Regions from separate parts of the Nocardia sp. NPDC003693 genome, predicted to be linked through region 3. Evidence: riboswitches for the same ligand, from Rfam matches in the RefSeq annotation. Region 3 holds a riboswitch; each other region holds the start of a gene.
The links. Region 3 has a riboswitch for S-adenosylmethionine ahead of ACWDOP_RS10610 (ABC transporter substrate-binding protein). Riboswitches for the same ligand answer to the same signal wherever they lie in the genome.

Region 1 (4,222 bases), on a different contig from region 3:
GGCGTGTGGGGTCGGGTCCTACCCGATGGAGACACGCAATGCGAACAACCCGAGAGATTCTCAGGAACGCACTGGCCGTCGGCATGGCTGCCGCCGGTTTCGGAGCCGCCATCGCGCTTGCCCCGGCGATCGCGCCCTCCGCGCACGCCGACGCCGACTACGGCGGCGGGTGCGTGCTCTACGACGGCGATCGCGCGGCGACCATCGATTCCTTGAGATTCAGATGCGGCCCGGGGCAGCTCGAGGCGCTGTACCGCGACGCACCGCAGGGCGCGGTGCCCATGGGCGTCAAGAACGGGTGGGTCGCCGAGCCGGCCGACATGCAGGTGTGGTCCCCGGCGCTGTGGATCGGCAAGACCTTCTTCACCGGACCCGACGGCGGCTACCTGCTCAACCGCGTCACCGGCGCGGGTGTCGAGGTCTACCAAGCGGACGTGTACCGGGGCCCCTCGGTCGTGGACGGCGGGCCGACCTGGGTCCTGAACTACCGCCCCTCACCCACCCCGCAACTGTGGGACGAGATCCGCGAAGTCACCCCGGGCGTGTGGTTCGGCTACTCCTATTGGCGTGACGGTCGCGACGCACAGCTGTTGAGTTTCATCCTCACCTGACCCCACCCCGGCTTGCGATCACCGCGCACGTAACTCTCGTGGCGGGGGAGTGTCCCTTGATAGACGTGGACTCCGTTGTCCACGAAAGGGATTCAATGACAGCCCCGCTTCACGTCAGTGCCGCCGCGCGCGGCGAGCCCGGCCGGTCCCGGGCCCTGGCCCGGATTCTCGACGGTGCCGGCCGAGGACGCGGCGCCGGGATTCGCCACGACTCGGGAGCGTGCGCGTGAGCTCGCCGCCCGATACCGAACCCGCCCTCTGGGCGCCCACCGGCCGGACCGTCGGAGCCGTCTGCGCGGTAGGAATTCTCGTGGTCGGGCAGCTGTATGTCGTTCTGCCCGTGCTGAACCGGCTCGCGCAGGACTGGGAGACCTCCAGATCCGCGGTGACCTGGACCACCACGGCCTTCGGATTGGCCTACGGCGCGGGCTTTCTGGTGACGGGTCCGCTGTCGGATCGGTTCGGGCGGCGGCCGGTCATCGTGGGCGGCCTGCTCGCCACGGTGGTCAGCTCGCTGATCGTCGCGGCCGCGCCCGGGCTCGGTGCGGGGCTGACGGCCCGGGTGCTACAGGGTCTGACCGCGTCGTTCTTCGCCCCGGCGGCCTTCGCGTACCTGTCCGAACGCATTGCCCCCGAACGCAGGATCTTCGCGCTGACCTGCTTGACCAGCTCGTTCCTCGCCGCCGGGGTGGTGGCGCAGGTGCTGGCGCAGCTGGTGGGCAACGCCTGGGGCTGGCACGCGATCTTCTTCACCGGCGCGGTCGCGTTCGCGCTGTCGGCGGGACTGCTGTGGTTCGTGCTGGGTGCGAATCCGGCGGCGAGGGAGCCGGTGCGGCGGTCCGCCGACGGCATCGGCGACACGCTGCGAACGGTTTTCGCACCCTTCGGCACGCTGCTGCGACGCTTCCGGCTGGTGCTGCTGTACGTCAGCTGCCTGGCGGTGCTCGGCTCGTTCGTCGGCATCTACACCGGAATCCAGCTCGCGCCGCCGGACGGCGTCGGCGCGAGCAACGGCGCGCTACTGGCGTTGCGCGCCAGCGCGATTCCCGCCATGATCGCGGTCCCGCTGCTGGCCGGTCGGCTGGGCGCCATCGCGCCGGAGACCCGGGTGATCGGCGCGCTCGGCATCGCCGGGTTCGCGGCGGCGGTGACCGCCGTACCGTTCGGGGGCATCTGGGTCGCGGCCTGGCTGCTGGTGTTCGTGGCGGCCATCGCGGTGGCGGCGCCCGCCGCGGTGCAAGCCATCGCGGCGCAGGCGGGCGCGGCACGGGGCGCGGCCACCGCGCTCTACACCTTCGCGCTGTTCCTGGGTGCCAGCCTGGGGCCGCAGCTGGCGAATCTCGTTGCGCACCGGGGGTATTCGTGGGTCGCGCTGGTGATCGCGACCCTGGCGCTGGCGGGCGCCGCACTGGCCTACGCCTCGACCCGGGTGGGGGCGGTCGCCGTCCGGAATTGATTTCGACCACGCTGGTTTGAATCATTGTTGGTAATACGCAGTGCCACATAAGTTTTCGAACACGGTCATGAGTTCCAGCGACAAGCCCCGGCTTGCTGGGCGGCAACCCTCCAGTGGCGGCGGGGTGCTCCGGGTGACGACCGGATGGCGGCGAACGCGTCGCCATAAGCGTCTTCGCTCTCGGAGGAAAACAATGTCTGTAGCCCAACTCTCTTCGGCGACCCCGGAATCCGCGACCCTGAACCTCCGCGAGGTGGTACTGGTGGCGGACCGATTCCGGGGTCTCGCGGAGGACGACCGGGCATTCACGGTCTCCGGTTTGGTGGCCGTGCTGCGGAGCGGGGGATTGCGGGAGGCGGCCGAGCCGCTCACCGTCCGGATCGGGCAGGGGATCACCCGGCACGACCTGGACTACATCGAGCACGTGGCGGCCATTCACGCGCCCGCCGGGCTCCGGGTGATCGACACGGTCGCCGAACCGGCGCCGCGGCATCAGGTGCACAAGTACCAGAACTCGAATGTGTTGCTGGCGAACCTGGTTCAGGAATCGGCGACCGAGTTCAGCGCCGATCTGCGCATCCACGGCGACAACGAGCTGCTGCTGGATCATCAGACCGGCGAGCACGTGCAGGGGATCGTCATCGTGGAGGCGGTGCGCCAGCTGTTCCTCGGGGCGTTCGAGCTCGAGTACGGCCGGCGCTGGCCCGAGCAGCACTTCTACATCGTCTGGAACAGCATCGAACTGAACTTCACCTCGTTCCTGTTCCCGCTGCCCGGCACGCTGCACGCGGTGCTCACCCCGATCTCGATCGAGGATCCCGGCAAGCTGGAATTCTCGATCGAGGTGCAGGTGCGCCAGGCCGGGAACAACGTCGCCGACGCCCGGATCGGGTACGCGGCGCTGCCCAACGAGCGCATCACCCGCATCGAACGGCACAAGGCCGCCAAGGCCATCGCCGCGCACCTGAACGAGGTCGCGTGAGCGCCGTCGCGCCGGTGCGCGCGGCGGCGTTCTTCGACGTCGATGAAACCCTCATCACCGTCAAGAGCATGTTCACCTTCCTGCGCTTCTGGCTCGCCGAGCACGGTGACGACGGGAGCCGCTACGCGCGTATCTCCGGCGAGATCAAGGAGCGCGCGGCCGCGGGCGTGCCGCGCGAGGAGGTGAACCGGCACTACTACCGCGCCTATCGTGGGGTGCCGGGCGCGGAACTGGCCGAGGCGGGGCAGCGCTGGTTCGCCGAGTTCGAGGCCGGTGGCGCGGCGTACTACACCGATGCCGTGCAAGCGCTTGCCGCACACAGGGATTCGGGTGCGGTCACCGTACTGCTGTCCGGGTCGTTCGCGGCGGCCATCGCCCCGGTCGCCGCGGCGCTGGGCGCGGACCGGCTCATCGCCACCACCCCGGTGATCGATGATCACGGGCTGCTGACCGGGGAGGTGCTGCGGCCCATGATCGGTGCGGCCAAGGCGGACGCGGTCTCGGAGTTCCTGCGCGAGAACGGAATCGAGTTCGAGAACACCTTCGGGTACGGCGATCACGCCAGCGATCTGCCGTTCCTGTCGGCCGTGGCGCACCCCGGTTTCCGCGGGTCGGATCCGGTCCTGCTGGAACGGGCGGGCACGCACGGCTGGATTCATCTGAGCGATCGGGTCAGCGCGGCGATCGGTGCGCCCGGTCGCGTGCTGTCCGAGCAGGAAGCGGTATCGGTATGGTGAACAAGATCTACGAGCTGACCCCGACCACCCAGGGTCCGCTGTACCCCCCGAGTGAAGTGCTGGACGCCGCGGGCGATTTCATCGTTGTCGGCTTCCTCAACGACGCGGGGCCGGACGGTTCGGTGACCAGGCGGTGGGGGCGGGCGATCGTGGCCGCCGACACCCCCGTGCCCAAGTTCGGCGCAGCCGCGCCGTACACGATCGTGCGCGAACTGGACGCGGAGCTGTCGCGTGCGGACGCGGAGAGCGTGCTCTACACGCTGCCGCTTCCGTTGCCCGCCAACAACTATCCGATCGTGTTCGCGCCCGATCAGCGTCCGGACGCGGAATCGGTCCGGCGCCCGAGCTACGCGTTCCACGAGACGCCGATCCCGGACCTGCGACCGGAGGACGGGCGCAAGCTCACCACCCCGATCACCCTCGAGCAGTGGCTGCG
Region 2 (4,222 bases), on a different contig from region 3:
CGATGACCTCGATGGTCGGGGAGTGGTCCAGCTCGCGGAGCTCGAGCGGGGTGAACTTGGCCTGCGCGGGACCGCGACGGCCGAAGACGTGGACCTCGACGGCCTTGTTCTCCTTGAGGCCGTCGTAGACGTTCGGCGGGATCTCGGTCGGCAGCAGTTCGTCGCCGGTCTTGGCGAGCACGCGCGCGACGTCGAGGGCGACGTTGCCGACGCCCAGGACCGCGACCTTCTCCGCGTGCAGCGGCCATTCGCGGGGCACGTCCGGGTGGCCGTCGTACCAGGAGACGAAGTCGGCCGCGCCGAAGCTGCCGTCCAGGTCGATGCCCGGGATCTCGAGCGCGCGGTCGGCGTTGGCGCCGGTGGAGAAGATGACCGCGTCGTAGAACGTGCGCAGGTCTTCCAGGGTGATGTCGACGCCGTAGTCGATGTTGCCGAGCAGGCGGACCTGCGGCTTGTCCAGGACCTTGTGCAGGGCGGTGATGATGCCCTTGATGCGCGGATGATCGGGCGCGACGCCGTAGCGGATCAGACCGAACGGCGCGGGCATGCGCTCGTACAGGTCGATGCTCACCCCGTCGAAACCGGCGGGGGTATCGGACTTCATCAGCGCGTCGGCGGCGTAGATTCCGGCCGGGCCCGCGCCCACGATCGCAATGCGAAGCGGGCGGGTCGCTGCATCGGTTCCCGCAAGCTGTTCGGTCATTCTTCGCGCACCCTTTGGTCGAAAACTATCTTGCCGTCAAGTCTCAGCCGTCGTTCTTAGCTTAGGCTAAGTTGACGCCCTGGCTTCGAGTGAACCACCCTACGGGCCCCGAAGCTGCAGCGTTGCTGCTCTGTACTGCGATTCCCGGCCTCGCGGGGGAATTGTGCCGATTCTATCGGTGGTATGGACCACCCCCCGCGCCGGTGCGGTCAACTGTGGGCATGCTCTCCCCGGGCGCGGTCCGGTGTCGCCGCCGGGACACCCGCCCCGAGCAGGCATGATCAAGGTCATGAGCGAGGACGCGGACCAGCCCGAACGTATCGATCAGCGTGAGTCCAGAACCATGCTGCCGTTCCTGATCGCCATCGGCGTCACGGTCGTGGTGATCATCGGCATCGTGGTCTCGGCCCTGCTGTCGCCGGCTGAGAAGAATGTCACAGACGCGAACCGGCTGGCGAAGTCCGCGCGCAACTTCATCGAATCCCGCAGCGGCACCGACGCGCTGGACCCCTCGACCGCGTGCCCGGGCTTCGACGAACAGCGCTCGCCGCTGCGGACCGAGACGGGCGAAAAGGCCGGGAAATCAACGCTTGTCAAGCTGACCGATCCGAATATCCAGGGCGACCGCGCCACCGCGCAGGTGACCTGGCGCGCCGACGACCGCGATTCCACCTCGACCTGGACTTTCACCAAGACCGATGGGGCGTGGCTGGTGTGCAATTCCTGACCGCCCGCACGGTTTGACAGTGAGGCCCCATGTCGGTCAATCTCAACCCAGGTCATGAGTATCAGCGCCAAGCCCCGGCTGGCTGGTCGGCAACCCTCCTCCGCGGTGGGGTGCTCCGGGTGACGACCTGGCCGCGCATCGGGCAACGGTGCGGCAAGTGCGGATTCACAGGAGGTTCGAAGTGAGCTACGCGGGTGACATCACGCCGAAGCAGGCGTGGGAACTGTTGCGCGACAATCCGGATGCGGTGCTGGTCGATGTGCGCACCGAAGCCGAATGGCGATTCGTCGGCGTCCCCGACACCAGCGGCATCGGCCGCCCGACGGCGTTGATCGAATGGGTCGACACCAGCGGCGCGCGCAATGCCCGGTTCGTCGATCAGCTCCGCGAGGTGCTGGCCGACCGGGCCGCGGACTCGGACGCGCCGGTGATCTTCATCTGTCGCTCCGGGCAGCGTTCCATCGGCGCGGCGACCGCCGCGACCGCGCTCGGGCTCGCTCCGTCGTTCAATGTGCTCGAGGGTTTCGAGGGCGCGCTCGACGCGCAGGGACACCGCGGCGTCGAAGGCTGGCGCGCGGACGGACTTCCGTGGAGGCAGTCATGATCACCGGTGGCGCGTTCGACAAGCCGCTGCCCGAGGGCGTCGGCCCCGCCACGCTCAGTGTGCGAGGTGGCCTGCGGCGCTCGGGTTTCGAGGAGACCTCCGAGGCGCTGTACCTGTCCTCCGGTTTCGTCTACGAGAGCGCCGAGGCCGCCGAGGCGTCCTTCACCGGCGACATCGAGCACTTCGTGTACTCGCGCTACGGCAACCCGACGGTCGCCATGTTCGAGGACAGGCTGGCCCTGATCGACGGCGCCGAAGCGGCTTTCGCGACCGCCAGCGGCATGTCCGCGGTGTTCACCGCGCTGGCCGCGCTGCTGGGCAACGGTGACCGGCTGGTCGCCGCGCGCAGCCTGTTCGGCTCGTGCTTCGTGGTGGCCAACGAGATCCTGCCGCGCTGGGGCGTGGAGACCGTCTTCGTGGACGGCGAGGATCTGGACCAGTGGACCGAGGCGCTGTCGGTGCCCACCCAGGCCGTGTTCTTCGAGACCCCGTCCAACCCGATGCAGTCCCTGGTGGACGTGCGCGCGGTGGTCGATCTGGCGCACGCCGCCGGCGCGAAGGTGGTGCTGGACAACGTCTTCGCGACCCCGCTGCTGCAGCGCGGCTTCGATCTCGGCGCCGACGTGCTCGTCTACTCGGGCACCAAGCACATCGACGGCCAGGGCCGGGTGCTCGGCGGCGCGATCCTGGGCTCGCACGAGTACATCGACGGCCCGGTGAAAAACCTTATGCGCCATACCGGTCCGGCGCTGAGCCCGTTCAACGCCTGGACGCTGCTCAAGGGTCTCGAGACCATGCCGCTGCGGGTGCGCCAGTCCAACGACTCGGCGCTGCGCATCGCGCAGTTCCTGGAACAGCATCCGGCCGTGGCGTGGGTGAAGTACCCGTTCCTGACCTCGCACCCGCAGTACGACCTGGCTCGGGCGCAGATGTCCGGCGGCGGCACCGTGGTGACCTTCGAGTTGACCGCGCCCGAGGCCGAGGCCAAGAAGCGGGCGTTCGAGGTGCTCAACGGGCTGCGGATCATCGACATCTCGAACAACCTCGGTGACGCCAAGACCTTGATCACGCATCCGGCGACGACGACGCATCGGGCTATGGGCCCGGAGGGTCGCGCGGCCATCGGTATCACCGACGGGGTGGTGCGCATCTCGATCGGGCTGGAGGACGTGGAGGATCTGATCGCGGATCTGGATCGCGCGCTGAGCTGACCCTGCTCGAGTAGCGGGCCGAGGGCCGGAACCGTCAGGTTCCGGCCCTCTTGTCGTTTCCGGGCCGCTCTCCCGGTGTTTCCCGAGCTCCGGGGCCGTCCGCGGTCCAAGTATTGACAGCATACTGTCAAACATGACAGGATACTGTCATGACCACGAAGACAGTGCACCTGGCCGTTTACGACACCTTCGCCGATTGGGAGGTCGGGCACGCCACCGCGCACATCAACCGCACGCTGTGGCACCGCGAACCCGGCGCCTGGCAGATCCGCACGGTCGGTCCGACCACCGACCCGGTGACCTCCATGGGCGGACTGCGCGTCACGCCCGACCTCGCGCTCGCGGATCTGACCCCGGCCGAGAGCGAGATGCTGATCCTGCCCGGTTCGGAGACCTGGGAGCGCGGTGACCTGACGGCCTTCGGCGCGAAGGCGCGCGAGTTCCTGGCGGCGGGCGTGCCGGTCGCGGCCATCTGCGGCGCGACCTGGGGCATGGCGGTCGAAGGGCTGCTGGACGAGCGCAAGCACACCAGCAACGCGGCGGAATACCTTGCCATGACCGAGTATTCGGGCGGCAAGGGCTTCGTCTACGAGCCGGCCGTCATCGACGCCGACCTCATCACCGCGAGCGGCATCACCCCGGTCGACTTCGCGCACGCCATCTTCGCGCGGCTCGGCCTGTTCGAACCGCAGGTGCTCGAGGCCTGGCACCGGCTCTACGGCCACAATGATCCGGCCGGCTTCTTCGCGCTGGCCGACTACGAGGAGAGCCGCGCGGCGGCCGCCACCACCTAGGGGAAACCCTCCGTCCGACGGGAACAGCAATGACGCGCTCCGAACAGGAACTGTTCAGTACGGCGGCCATCACCTCGTTCAAGCTCAACGGCCAATTCCTCGCCATCGCCGAGGAATTGGCCGCCCCGGCGGGGCTCACCGCCGCCTGGTGGCAGGTGCTCGGCGCGGTGCTGCCGGATCCGC
Region 3 (4,222 bases):
GCCACGTAGTGCCCGCCCAGCCGCCACAGCGGCGCGGCCAGCACCGAGGACACCACCGCGGCGACGATGCCCGCGAGGATGATGGCGGGCAGGAACGACCAGCCGTGCGAGACCGTCAGCACCGCCGAGGTGTACGCGCCGATCGCGATCGGCCCGGCCTGCCCGATGGCGAGCTGCCCGGCCGAACCCGCGACCAGCGTCATGGAGACCGCGATGATCGCGTAGGCCAGGATCTGCGTGCCCACCGAGATGCCGTAGTCGTCGGACACGACCGGAATCACCAGTCCCGCAACGGCGAACGCGATGAGCGCGTGCCACCACCGCACCCGCAACTGCCGCCCGGTTCCCAGGAAGGTCCCGGTCAGCGGCTCGGATTCGATGGCGGGCGGGCGGGCCAGCAGACCGCCGGGCCGCAGCACCAGGAACACGACCAGCAGGCCGAAGGTGATCAGATCGCGGTAGCCGTCCCCGAAGGTGTAGATGCCGAAGGCCTCCACCAGCCCGAGGATGAAACCGCCGACCACCGCGCCCGGAATCGAGCCGAGGCCGCCGATCGTGGCGGCGACGAAACCGGTCATGCCGACGATGCCGCCGCTGGTCGGGGAGATGTTGGAGTTGTAGAGACCGACGAAGATGCCCGCCAGCCCGCCGAGCCCCGAGGCGATGGCGAAGGCCAGCGACTGGATCCGCCCGACCCCGATCCCCATCTGCGCCGCGGCGTCCGGATCCTGGGCGGTGGCGCGAATGGCCAGCCCGTACCGGCTGTACCGCAGGAAGCTCCACAGTCCCGCCATCACCGTGATGGTGATGGCGAACATGACCACGTCCGAGGTGCCGAACCAGATGCCGCCCACCTGAAAGTTGTTGGTGGGCAGCACCTGCGGGAAGGGCCGGGTGTCGGGGCCGAAGATCAGCGCCACCACGTTCTCGAGAATCAGGCCCACCGCCACCGTGGCCAGCAGCGCCGCGATGGCCGGGGCCCGGCGCAACGGCCGCACCGCCAGCACATCGATCGCCACGCCCAGCAGCGCCGTGGTGCCGACCACCAGCACGAGAGCGAGCCACAGCGGCAGCCCCTGCTCGGCGATCAGCCACCAGCCCAGCACCGACCCGAACGCGAAGATCGCGCCGTGCGCGAAATTGATGACGTTGCTGACCCCGAAGATCAGGGTGATGCCCACGGCGATGAGTGCGTACGCATTGCCGTGGACCAGACCCGCTATGAGCGTGTCGAACATGGCGCTACTTGTTGCCGGTCGGCACGAAGGCGCCGTTCTTCAGGATCAGCTCGATCGGCTTCACGCCGTTCGGGCGCCGGGTCTGCTGATCGAAAGCGAAAGTGCCCAAGCCGATTCCGTCGAAGTCCTTGACCTCGCGCAGGCCCTTCAGGATGCCCTCGCGGGTGGCGCCGCCGTGCTTGGCCGCCTTCACCAGGACGTTGATCGCGTCGTAGGCGTACACGTTGAAGTCGCCCGGGTCGACGTTGAACTTGGCGCGGAACTTCTTCACGAAGTCCACGACCTTGGGGTTGGTGTCCGCGGCGGTGAAGACGCCGTTCACGATGTCACCCTCGGCCGCGGCGCCCGCCAGTGAGATGAACTGCGGGGTGTTCTGGCCGCCGAAGAACTGGCCGGTGTAGCCCACGTCGCGCAGCTGCTTGACGATGAGCGCGCCGTCCGGGCCGTAGCCCAGGTGCACGAACGCCTCCGGGTTCGCGTCCCGGCCCTTGATCAGCACCGGGCGGAAGTCCTGCGAGTCCGGCAGGATCGGCGAGGAGTAGACGATCTCCACGCCCTTCTCCTTGGCGGACTGCTCGAAGAACTTGAATGCCTGCTTGCCCCAGTCGGTTTCGAGATACACGACCGAGACCTTCTTGGCCTTCGCGGACACCCACTGGGCATTGCGCTCCTGGAAGACATCCAGGGTGATCGACGGGCTCCACGAGTAGTCACCGCCCTTGGTGAAGTCCACCGCGGAGTTGGTGAAGCCGTACTGCACCAGCTTGCCGCGGTTGTACACCGGCGACGCCGCGATGGAGGCCGGGGACGAGAAGTCGCCCAGCTCGGCGATGATGGACTCGTCACCGACGAACTTGGTCGCGATGGGCACGGTCTGCTTCGGGTCGGATTGCGAGTCCTCCCACTTCAATTCGACCTTCTTGCCGTCGATCCCGCCCGCGGCGTTGACCTCCTCCAGGGCCAGATCGAAGCCCTGCTGCCACAGCCGGCCGTACTCCGCCGACGGGCCCGACTTCGGCCCCGATACACCGAAATACACGGTGCCGCTGTCACTCTCGGAAGAACCGCCGCACGCCGATACCAGCCCGGCCACCAGGGCCGCCGATGCGATGCCCACCACTACCCGGAGACGACGCGACCCGGACCATTGCTTACTCATCTGATTCCTCTGAACTCACCGGCACACACCGGCCACAACGCGCTTGTGCTGCCCGGCGGGCAGCACCTGGTCGTCACCCGGGGCACCCCACCGCCGCGCGAGGGTTGCCGATCAGCGAGCCGGGGCTCGTCACTGCTGATACTCGTGACCGTGCGCGCAACGCTAGTGACGGGTCCGTTCCGTCAACAGCGTTCGAATCAGCCTGAAGCCAAAAGGAAGTCGATCCCGGGGCGCGAAGTCCGGCCGCGCGAGCTCAGTTGCGCGCGGCCAGGTGCGCGGCGAGCCAGGCCGGGAACTCGGTGAGATCGCTCAGCACCACGTCCGCGCCCTCGGCCGAAAGCTCCTCGCCCGTATACGGTCCGGTGGTCACCGCGACCGCCAGCGCCCCGGCGACCTTCGCCCCGCGCACATCGCCCAGATGATCGCCGACGTAGACCGACGCCCCGCGCTCGCGCAGCGCAGTCCCCTTCTCCTCGGCCCAGACATCGCCGACGACGTCGTCCACCGGCAACCCGAGATGGTCGAGATGCAGGCGCGCGAGCGATTCCTTCTTGGCCGTGATGACCAGGGTGCGCCCACCGGCGCGATGCACCGCCGTGAGCGCGTCGAGCACGCCCGGCAACCGATCGGCGCGCGTGATCGCGAGGTCGGGGTACAGCTCGCGATAGCGGGCCACGACCCCCGGCACCTGGTCCGGCGGGAACCACTCGGCCGCCTCGATGGCCAGCGGCGGTCCCAGCCTCGACACCGCAAGCTCCGAATCGATGCGCACCCCGGTCTCGGCGGCCACCGCGTCCCAGACCGCGGCGATGCCCGGACGCGAGTCGATCAGCGTCATATCCAGGTCGAACCCGACGACGAGTCCGGACCCGGCTGCGGGGTGCTCTGCTGGGGCCACCCTCCGACCTTACGGTTCGACCGGACGGCGGCGGCCGCGGCCCCGGCCGGGCGACCGGGGTTCGCCCGGTCCGCGACGAAGCCGGGAATTCGGTTGCCGCCCCGAACTAGGCTCGAGGCCATGCCCAACGATCAGCGATCCCTGTTCTGCAGTGTCGAGCTCGGCGCCCGCATCGAGGGGGTGGAGAGCGAGCTGATCAGCGCGGGCAGCGCGGCGGCGCGGGCGCGACCGGGCGCGGACAGCGGCTTCCTGGTGCCGCTCGCGGGTGGGGTGGCGTCCTTCGCCGAACCGGGATCGCCGCTGAACAAGGTGGCCGGGCTGGGTTTCGGCGGGGTGCCGGGCGCGGACGAGCTCGACGCCGTCGAGAAGCTCTACGCGGAGCGCGAAGCCCCGGTGCAGGTCGAACTCGCGCATCTGGCCGATCCGGCCGTCGGGGATCTGCTCACCGGCCGCGGCTACCGGCTCGCCGGCTTCGAGAATGTGCTCGGCATCGATCTGCGCGGGGTCGCCGCGGCCGTCACGCCGCCGGAGATCACCGTAAGGCCCAGTGGCGACGACGAATTCGATACCTGGCTGGACATCATCGCCGACGGATTCGCCCAGCCCGACACCCAGGGCGTCGCCTCGCACGAGGAATTCCCGCGCGAGATCATCGCCCGGGCCATGCGCGACCTCACCGGCGCGGCCGGGGTCCAGCGCTATGTCGCGCTGTACAACGGGCAGCTCGCCGGCGCGGCCAGCCTGCGCATCTCGCACGGCGTCGCCCAGCTCACCGGCGCGGCCACCCTGCTCGCGCACCGCCGCAAGGGCATTCAGTCCACGCTGCTCGTCAACCGTCTCACCATGGCCGCCGCGGCGGGCTGTGAGATCGCGGTCATCACCACCCAGCCCGGATCCAAATCCCAGCAGAACGCCCAGAACCGCGGG

Region 1: another riboswitch for S-adenosylmethionine. It lies ahead of ACWDOP_RS08410 (AfsA-related hotdog domain-containing protein); the one in region 3 lies ahead of ACWDOP_RS10610 (ABC transporter substrate-binding protein).
Region 2: another riboswitch for S-adenosylmethionine. It lies ahead of ACWDOP_RS28185 (rhodanese-like domain-containing protein); the one in region 3 lies ahead of ACWDOP_RS10610 (ABC transporter substrate-binding protein).

Annotation. Positions count from the first base shown of each region.
Region 1 is NZ_JBSFNO010000005.1:52,195-56,416, forward strand. Features, by position in the region: gene ACWDOP_RS08400 (hypothetical protein) at 39-611, shown strand; gene ACWDOP_RS08405 (MFS transporter) at 838-2,067, shown strand; SAM riboswitch class IV at 2,131-2,244, shown strand; gene ACWDOP_RS08410 (AfsA-related hotdog domain-containing protein) at 2,261-3,049, shown strand; gene ACWDOP_RS08415 (HAD family hydrolase) at 3,046-3,786, shown strand; gene ACWDOP_RS08420 (hypothetical protein) at 3,780-4,222, shown strand, end outside.
Region 2 is NZ_JBSFNO010000031.1:20-4,241, forward strand. Features, by position in the region: partial or broken gene ACWDOP_RS28175 (FAD-dependent oxidoreductase) at 1-703, opposite strand, end outside; gene ACWDOP_RS28180 (Rv0361 family membrane protein) at 993-1,430, shown strand; SAM riboswitch class IV at 1,481-1,596, shown strand; gene ACWDOP_RS28185 (rhodanese-like domain-containing protein) at 1,612-2,034, shown strand; gene ACWDOP_RS28190 (O-succinylhomoserine sulfhydrylase) at 2,031-3,245, shown strand; gene ACWDOP_RS28195 (type 1 glutamine amidotransferase family protein) at 3,395-4,039, shown strand; gene ACWDOP_RS28200 (MarR family winged helix-turn-helix transcriptional regulator) at 4,069-4,222, shown strand, end outside.
Region 3 is NZ_JBSFNO010000006.1:244,260-248,481, forward strand. Features, by position in the region: gene ACWDOP_RS10605 (ABC transporter permease) at 1-1,238, opposite strand, end outside; gene ACWDOP_RS10610 (ABC transporter substrate-binding protein) at 1,243-2,397, opposite strand; SAM riboswitch class IV at 2,432-2,547, opposite strand; gene ACWDOP_RS10615 (HAD family hydrolase) at 2,651-3,295, opposite strand; gene ACWDOP_RS10620 (GNAT family N-acetyltransferase) at 3,437-4,222, shown strand, end outside.